Regions from separate parts of the Paenibacillus rhizovicinus genome, predicted to be linked through region 2. Evidence: a T-box and tRNA genes for the amino acid it is inferred to sense, from the RefSeq annotation. Region 2 holds a T-box; the other holds one or more tRNA genes.

Region 1 (4,399 bases), 3.3 Mb from region 2:
CCATCAGCTAAGGTCCCCAAGTGTGTGTTAAGTGGGAAAGGATGTGGAGTTGCAAAGACAACCAGGATGTTGGCTTAGAAGCAGCCACCATTTAAAGAGTGCGTAATAGCTCACTGGTCGAGTGACTCTGCGCCGAAAATGTAACGGGGCTAAACACACCACCGAAGCTATGGCTTGATGCTTTGCATCAGGGGTAGGGGAGCGTCGTGTACAGACTGAAGTCAGACCGTAAGGACTGGTGGACCGTACACGAGTGAGAATGCCGGTATGAGTAACGAAAAGACAAGTGAGAATCTTGTCCGCCGTAAGACTAAGGATTCCTGAGGAAGGCTCGTCCGCTCAGGGTAAGTCGGGACCTAAGGCGAGGCCGAAAGGCGTAGTCGAAGGACAACAGGTTGATATTCCTGTACCACCGTAAGCCGTTACGAGCAATGGGGTGACGCAGAAGGATAGTGACGCGGACTGATGGATGTCCGTCCAAGCAGTGAGGCTGATGTGTAGGCAAATCCGCACATCGTTAAGGCTGGGCTGTGATGGGGAGCGAAAATTGCAGTAGCGAAGGTCATGAGTTCAGGCTGCCAAGAAAAGCCTCTAGCCAGGGAAGGTGCCCGTACCGCAAACCGACACAGGTAGTCGAGCAGAGTATGCTAAGGCGCTCGGAAGAACTCTCGTTAAGGAACTCGGCAAAATGACCCCGTAACTTCGGGAGAAGGGGTGCCTCGGTAGGGTGAATAGCCCGAGGGGGCCGCAGTGAAAAGGCCCAAGCGACTGTTTAGCAAAAACACAGGTCTGTGCGAAGCCGTAAGGCGAAGTATACGGGCTGACGCCTGCCCGGTGCTGGAAGGTTAAGGGAGTGGTTAGCCGCAAGGCGAAGCTATGAACCGAAGCCCCAGTAAACGGCGGCCGTAACTATAACGGTCCTAAGGTAGCGAAATTCCTTGTCAGGTAAATTCTGACCCGCACGAATGGCGTAACGACTTGGGCGCTGTCTCAACGAGAGATCCGGTGAAATTTTAATACCTGTGAAGATGCAGGTTACCCGCGACAAGACGGAAAGACCCCATGGAGCTTTACTGCAGCTTGATATTGGACTTTGGTACGATCTGTACAGGATAGGTGGGAGCCTTAGAAATCGGAGCGCCAGCTTCGGTGGAGGCATCGTTGGGATACCACCCTGATCGTATCGGAGTTCTAACCTGGTACCGTAATCCGGTACAGGGACCGTGTCAGGTGGGCAGTTTGACTGGGGCGGTCGCCTCCTAAAATGTAACGGAGGCGCCCAAAGGTTCCCTCAGAATGGTTGGAAATCATTCGTAGCGTGCAAAGGCATAAGGGAGCTTGACTGCGAGACCTACAAGTCGAGCAGGGACGAAAGTCGGGCTTAGTGATCCGGTGGTACCGCATGGAAGGGCCATCGCTCAACGGATAAAAGCTACCCTGGGGATAACAGGCTTATCTCCCCCAAGAGTCCACATCGACGGGGAGGTTTGGCACCTCGATGTCGGCTCATCGCATCCTGGGGCTGAAGTAGGTCCCAAGGGTTGGGCTGTTCGCCCATTAAAGCGGTACGCGAGCTGGGTTCAGAACGTCGTGAGACAGTTCGGTCCCTATCTGTCGTGGGCGCAGGAAATTTGAGAGGAGCTGTCCTTAGTACGAGAGGACCGGGATGGACGCACCGCTGGTGTACCAGTTGTTCCGCCAGGAGCATCGCTGGGTAGCCAAGTGCGGACGGGATAAGCGCTGAAAGCATCTAAGCGTGAAGCCCCCCTCAAGATGAGATTTCCCAGTATGTAAGACCCCTTGAAGACGACGAGGTTGATAGGTTCGAGGTGGAAGCGCAGCAATGCGTGGAGCTGACGAATACTAATCGGTCGAGGGCTTATCCTAACGTCTCTACCCAGAGACAACCAGCTAAATGTTCTGCAAGGATTCGTATCCAGTTTTCAAGGTGTTATCTCTATAACCATTTAAAGAGAATCCCACCTTGCAGTGGGTTTTTTATTGGCCTTTAGCTCAGCTGGTTAGAGCGCACCCCTGATAAGGGTGAGGTCGGTGGTTCGAGTCCACTAAGGCCAACCATATCTTCCTTTACGGGGCCATAGCTCAGCTGGGAGAGCGCCTGCCTTGCAAGCAGGAGGTCAGCGGTTCGATCCCGCTTGGCTCCACCAATACTTGTTTCACCTATTCCCTGATAGCTCAGTTGGTAGAGCACTCGACTGTTAATCGAGTTGTCACAGGTTCGAGTCCTGTTCGGGGAGCCAATATGGAGAAGTACCCAAGTGGCTCAAGGGGACCCTCTGCTAAGGGGTTAGACTGCGTAAGTGGTGCGAGGGTTCGAATCCCTCCTTCTCCGCCAGATTTGTTTCAAGGAATAAGGCCCGTTGGTCAAGTGGTTAAGACACCTCCCTTTCACGGAGGTAACAGGGGTTCGAGTCCCCTACGGGTCACCAATTTACCCCCAAAAGTGAAGTAATGCGCTGCAGGTTAATCCGAGTACTTTTCGGGGACCCCGGGGTTAAACTTTATGGAGGCTTAGCTCAGCTGGGAGAGCATCTGCCTTACAAGCAGAGGGTCGGCGGTTCGATCCCGTCAGCCTCCACCATAAATGCATAGCTAGGCTTGAAATGACGCGGGGTGGAGCAGCCCGGTAGCTCGTCGGGCTCATAACCCGAAGGCCGCAGGTTCAAATCCTGCCCCCGCAACCAATTGAGACAAGTTCGGACAAGTTCCGAAGTGAATGTTTATACGGAGCCGTGGTGTAGTGGCCCAACATGCCTGCCTGTCACGCAGGAGACCGCGGGTTCGAATCCCGTCGGCTCCGCCATTTAATTCACTTGCTCAATAGGCGTTTCAATATGTTTCGCATCATGCCGGTGTAGCTCAGTTGGTAGAGCAACTGACTTGTAATCAGTAGGTCGTGGGTTCGACTCCTATCGCCGGCACCATTTTTTTGTTCGAGTCATTAGCTCAGTTGGTAGAGCACCTGACTTTTAATCAGGGTGTCGTAGGTTCGAATCCTACATGACTCACTTTTCTTGTTTTGCGGTCATGGCGGAATTGGCAGACGCGCTAGATTCAGGTTCTAGTGTCAGCAATGACGTGGAGGTTCGAGTCCTCTTGACCGCACCAATTGCGGAAGTGGCTCAGCGGTAGAGCATCGCCTTGCCAAGGCGAGGGTCGCGGGTTCGATTCCCGTCTTCCGCTCCATATTTTGCGCCCTTAGCTCAGCTGGATAGAGCGTTTGACTACGAATCAAAAGGCCGGGAGTTCGAATCTCTCAGGGCGCGCCATTTTTTAATCAAGCGTTTCATGCGTTAACGGGATGTAGCTCAGCTTGGTAGAGCACCTGGTTTGGGACCAGGGGGTCGCATGTTCAAATCGTGTCATCCCGACCATTTCCTTATCATGCGGGTGTAGTTCAATGGTAGAACTTTAGCCTTCCAAGCTAATAGCGTGGGTTCGATTCCCATCACCCGCTTTCATTTATAAGAAGCCTTTTATCCCGTTGGATAAAAGGCTTTTTGTTGTTTTCGGCTGCTATTGGCGGCTTAAAGCTGAGTGGAGGACGTGCGGTCCGTGAGCGTGTGATGTTGGGGAAGTCGCTGCAATCAGAGGGGGCAAATTATTTCTGACTTGGACGACCCGTCAGTGGACCTGTGAACACTACCATTTATTCACGGCAGATCATCAGTTTATTGCCGTCCGGATCTTTGACTACGAACCAGTGGTCATGCATGATCTCCGTCACCAGCTCGACGCCGAGCTGTTTCATGTAGTCGAGCGACCCTTGCAGGTCGGCGGTCAACAGCATAAATGCCGGCGTCGAGATGGACGGCGCGCCGCCCGGTTCTTCTCCGCCCCACATTGGCATCGTATCCAGGATGAGTCCCGTGCCTTCCATTGGCAGCGGGCACAGGTGGCCGCCGATAATTTCGCAGCTGTTCTCGTCTAAGGCGAGTACCCGACAATACCAGCTGCGGGATTTCTCGATGTCGCGCACGGGGACGAAATAACTGCCGACTTTATTTTTCACGGGACTTACGGGCAAGGCGCCTTCGTTTGTTGCATGCGGTTGATTCACGGACATGCCTCCCTGAATGATTTTGAATGAAGCCGGCACGATTAACGGCCGGTAACTTTCCGGGTCGGGTCGATGCTTCGGCAGTTGGCTCATGACTGACCTCCGTTATCTTTTCTTTGGGTGTTCATGGGTGATGCTCCCTCGATGGCCGGATAGGCAGATAAATGCTCACAATGGTATCCCGTTCAACATCCATGCCAGGCAAGGCGCGATATTCCGCGTACCATTGGCGCCCTTCGTCCAGCCGATAGCTCTCGCTCGCGGCGATCCAGCGATGCATGTTATCGAGCACGCCGGTCAATAAGCCGTAGGTCTTCG
Region 2 (4,399 bases):
TAAACTTGCAGCGCGTACGCTCGGATCAAGCCGTGCGGATCGTTGATTTTCTGAGCGGCACGATATACGCCCTGAACGGCGGCATCTCGAAGCTGGGTCCTAATATTTTTCTTTGTACGCCGGATACGGTCGAAATTCAAGGTGCGATTACGGAAATGCTGACAGAGGAGCAAGACTACAATAGAACGAGGTGACCTTGAGTTGACTGTTTCGAGTTTAATAATGGATTTAGCTCTGATCTACCAGTATATGATTATCGCATACGTGCTGCTTTCTTGGCTGCCCGGACTGCGTGACAGCTTTATCGGCGCGCTGCTTAGCAAGCTGGTTGAACCCTATTTGGCGCCATTCCGCAGATTCATCCCTTCAATCGGCGGCGTGCTCGACATTTCGCCGATCGTGGCGCTGTTCGCTCTTCGTTTCGTCGCCCGCGGCCTGATTGCGATCGTTGAAATGTTCGTATGAAGAACGATATATACGTTCATTTCCATCCTGACGAGCGGCCGTTCGTGGACCGTGCGTCGGAGTGGGTGGATCGCGCCGCTTATGCCCACGAAATGAAGCTGACCGATTTCCTCGATCCGAGGCAGGCGGAAATCGTCGTTTCGCTTGTCAACCGCAGCCCGGATACGCAGATAAGGCTGTTCGGCGGCTACGAGGGGGCGGAACGAGTGAGAGCCATCCTCGCACCGGATTACAGGCAGCTCGATGACGAACCGGCGCGAATCGCGCTGATCGAAGTGACCGGCGGCACGCAAGGACATCTGGAGCTTGATCACGGCGATTACTTAGGCGCGCTGCTGGGCCTTGGCATTAAGCGGGACCGGATCGGGGATCTTCATGTGCATGAGGATTTCTGCCATTGTCTCGTAGCCGAAGAAATTGCCGATTATATCAATATCCATTTGCGCCAAGTCCACCGCGTTCACGTCCTGACGGACATCCTGCCATTGGAACGACTGCGTCCCGCCGTTTCGGCCATGGAGGAGATGAACCTGTCGGTGGCTTCTTTGCGTCTGGACGGCATTAGCAGCGACGTTCACCGTATCAGCCGGACGAAGATCGTGGATCCGATCCGCGCAGGAAGATGCCGCGTGAATTGGAAGGTCGAAGAGGATCCTTCCACGCAGCTTAAGGAAGGCGACGTCGTCTCCATGCAGGGGCTGGGACGGTTTAAAGTGCTTGTCGTCGAAGGGATTACGAAAAAAGGAAGAATCAGGGTCAAGATCGGCAAAATTATCTAATACTTTGCAGGAATATGGCTCGATCTGTCGAAATTAGAATGTACAAATGGGGTGATCTGCCCTTGAAACTTGTAAACATTCAGGAGGTGCGCCAATGCCGTTAACGCCATTGGACATACATAACAAGGAATTTGGCAGACGTCTTCGCGGGTACGATGAGGATGAAGTGAATGAATTTCTCGACCAGGTCATTAAGGACTACGAAGCGCTGATTCGCGAGAACAAAGAGATTCAGAATCAAGCGCTGGCGCTGCAAGAGAAACTAAACCACTTCTCGAATATCGAAGAAACGCTCAGCAAGACGATCATCGTGGCGCAGGAAGCGGCAGACGAAGTTCGCAACAATGCGAAGAAGGAAGCACAGCTGATCGTGAAGGAAGCGGAGAAGAACGCAGACCGCATCATTAACGACTCGCTCAACAAATCCCGCAAAGTGGCGCTCGAAGTCGAAGAGCTGCGGAAACAAGCTTCAATCTACCGTGCCCGGTTCCGGACGCTGGTGGAAGCGCAGCTGGAGCTGCTGGCTCAAGAAAGCTGGGATATCTTAGACGGCCCGCCTGCTATTGCAAACGATATTCGCGGCTAACGTGCATTGGGCGCGAATTGTTTGACAAATGTTTAGTTATGGCGTATAAATGGTAATAATCAATTTATACGATGATTTCGTTGACGAGAACGAGTACGCAGTCGAATGTTCCCCAGAGAGCCGGTATTTGCTGAAAGCCGGCGTTCGGACGATTGCCGAATATCCTCTCCGAGAAGCGATGCAGAACCTTGCGTGTTGACGCAGGCAGTAAGCACCGCCGGGTTTCCTCCGTTACCTGGAACTCGGATGGCAGTCAGCATCCGTGACTAAGGTGCCGATTAGGTTGCATACCCGAGCAGCGAACGAAGTTCGCGATCAGGGCTGCGCGGCGCCGTGTTTGCCTTCCTGAAGGGAGAGCGCACGGCTCGACGAAAATCGGAACAAGGGTGGTATCGCGAGCCAAGTCTCGTCCCTTTACGGGGGCGGGGCTTTTTTTGTTGTTCAGCGCTAATTTCAAAAGTTGAAAGGGGTAGACGGATATGCAACGGATCGATGTCAAAGAAAAGGCCAGAAGCCGCGATATGCGGGTATTAAGCAAGTGGAGAGAGGACAACACGTTCCAGCAGTCCATCGACAGCCGGGAAGGCAAACCGAATTTCGTATTCTATGAAGGACCGCCGACCGCAAACGGCGCGCCGCATATCGGGCACGTGCTCGGTCGCGTTATCAAGGACTTCATCTGTCGGTTCAAGACGATGGATGGCTACCGGGTCGTCCGTAAAGCAGGCTGGGATACCCATGGTCTTCCCGTTGAGCTTGGCGTGGAGAAGCAGCTCGGCATCTCCGGCAAACAGGAAATCGAGAATTACGGCGTCGAGGCGTTTATTAAGAAATGCAAAGACAGCGTCTTCGAATACGAGCGCCAATGGCGCGAATTGACGGAAGCGATCGGCTACTGGACGAATTTGGATGATCCGTACATCACGCTGAATAACGATTACGTGGAGAGCGTCTGGCATATTCTGTCTTCGATCCACGGCAAAGGCCTGCTCTACCGCGGTCACCGGGTTAGTCCGTACTGCCCGTGCTGCCAAACAACGCTCAGCTCCCACGAAGTGGCGCAAGGCTACGAGGACGTGAAGGATCTCAGCGCGACGGTGAAATTCAAGCTTCAAGACAGCAACGAATACGTGCTGGCATGGACGACGACGCCATGGACGCTTCCTGCGAACGTAGCGCTGGCGGTCAATCCCAATCTGACTTACGCGCGCGTACTCAAAGACGGCGAAGTGTATATCGTCGCGGAAGCGCTGGTCGAGAGCGTCATGAAAGGCAGCGAATACGTTGTACAATCCACTCTGAAAGGCGCGGAACTGCTGAACTTGAACTACGAGCCTCCGTTCCGGTATGCAACGGTGGAGAACGGACATTTCATCATCCCTGGCGATTTCGTCAGCGATACGAGCGGTACGGGTATCGTTCATATCGCGCCGGCGCACGGCGACGACGACTATAAGGTTGCCCGCCAGAACGGAGTCAGCTTCCTGAACGTGGTCGACAATGCCGGCCGTTACGTGGAAGCCGTTACGGATCTTGCAGGTCGTTTCGTGAAAGAGTGCGACGTCGACATCGTGAAAATGCTGAGCGAGCGCGGACTCTTGTTCTCCAAAGAACGTTACGAGCACAGCTATCCGTTCTGCTGGCGCTGCAAAACGCCGCTTATCTACTACGCAACGGACAGCTGGTTCATCGAGACGACGGCTGTTAAAGACCAGCTCATCGCCAACAACAGCCAAGTCGACTGGTATCCAGGCCATATCCGCGAGGGCCGCTTCGGCAAATTCCTCGAGGATCTCGTCGATTGGAACATCAGCCGTAACCGCTACTGGGGTACGCCGCTGAACGTATGGATCTGCGACAAATGCGGCGGTCAGCATTCGCCGGGCAGCCGCGCGGATCTGGCAGCGCGGTCCGTTACGCCGATCTCGGAAAATATCGAGCTTCACAAGCCGTACGTGGATGAAGTGAAGCTGCACTGTCCGCACTGCGAAGGCGGCGTCATGACGCGCACTTCCGAAGTGGTAGACGTATGGTTCGACAGCGGCTCCATGCCGTTCGCGCAATATCATCAGCCGTTCGAGAAGCAGCAGACGTTTGCCGAGCAATATCCGGCGGATATTATCTGCGAAGGTATCGACCAAACCCGCGGCTGGTTCTTCAGTCTCTTGGCTGTTTCTACGTTGTACAACGGCAAGGCGCCGTATAAAGCGGTTATCTCGACGGGGCATATCCTGGACGAGAACGGACAGAAGATGTCCAAATCCAAGGGCAACGTCATCGATCCTTGGGAAATCATCAATGAATACGGCACCGACGCGTTCCGCTGGGCCTTGCTCGCCGATAGCGCACCTTGGAACAGCAAGCGTTTCTCCCGCGGCATCGTCGGCGAAGCGAAGTCGAAAGTCATCGATACGATCGTGAATACGCATGCGTTCTTCGCGCTCTATGCTTCCATCGACGGCTATGATCCGGCGGCTCAGCCGGCCCGCGTATCCGCAAACAAGCTGGACCGCTGGATCGTTTCGCGATTGAACAGTCTGACGGCGAACGTGAACGCGAGCTTAGCCTC

What was found. A T-box is a leader RNA that pairs with one kind of tRNA and senses whether it is charged. The one in region 2 lies ahead of ileS (isoleucine--tRNA ligase), so its partner is inferred to be a tRNA-Ile.
Region 1: it has a tRNA-Ile gene. The T-box ahead of ileS (isoleucine--tRNA ligase) is inferred to sense a tRNA for this amino acid. The anticodon was not compared.

Annotation. Positions count from the first base shown of each region.
Region 1 covers NZ_CP048286.1:4,534,103-4,538,501, forward strand. Annotated here, with positions in the region: rRNA gene GZH47_RS20300 (23S ribosomal RNA) at 1-1,887, shown strand, start outside; tRNA gene GZH47_RS20305 (tRNA-Ile) at 2,003-2,079, shown strand; tRNA gene GZH47_RS20310 (tRNA-Ala) at 2,093-2,168, shown strand; tRNA gene GZH47_RS20315 (tRNA-Asn) at 2,186-2,261, shown strand; tRNA gene GZH47_RS20320 (tRNA-Ser) at 2,266-2,356, shown strand; tRNA gene GZH47_RS20325 (tRNA-Glu) at 2,376-2,450, shown strand; tRNA gene GZH47_RS20330 (tRNA-Val) at 2,527-2,602, shown strand; tRNA gene GZH47_RS20335 (tRNA-Met) at 2,629-2,705, shown strand; tRNA gene GZH47_RS20340 (tRNA-Asp) at 2,748-2,824, shown strand; tRNA gene GZH47_RS20345 (tRNA-Thr) at 2,870-2,945, shown strand; tRNA gene GZH47_RS20350 (tRNA-Lys) at 2,957-3,029, shown strand; tRNA gene GZH47_RS20355 (tRNA-Leu) at 3,043-3,129, shown strand; tRNA gene GZH47_RS20360 (tRNA-Gly) at 3,133-3,207, shown strand; tRNA gene GZH47_RS20365 (tRNA-Arg) at 3,214-3,290, shown strand; tRNA gene GZH47_RS20370 (tRNA-Pro) at 3,319-3,395, shown strand; tRNA gene GZH47_RS20375 (tRNA-Gly) at 3,408-3,478, shown strand; gene GZH47_RS20380 (VOC family protein) at 3,671-4,174, opposite strand; gene GZH47_RS20385 (helix-turn-helix domain-containing protein) at 4,206-4,399, opposite strand, start outside.
Region 2 covers NZ_CP048286.1:1,188,142-1,192,540, reverse strand. Annotated here, with positions in the region: gene GZH47_RS05550 (cell division protein SepF) at 1-194, shown strand, start outside; gene GZH47_RS05545 (YggT family protein) at 223-465, shown strand; gene GZH47_RS05540 (YlmH family RNA-binding protein) at 462-1,244, shown strand; gene GZH47_RS05535 (DivIVA domain-containing protein) at 1,339-1,830, shown strand; T-box leader at 1,902-2,247, shown strand; gene ileS (isoleucine--tRNA ligase) at 2,310-4,399, shown strand, end outside.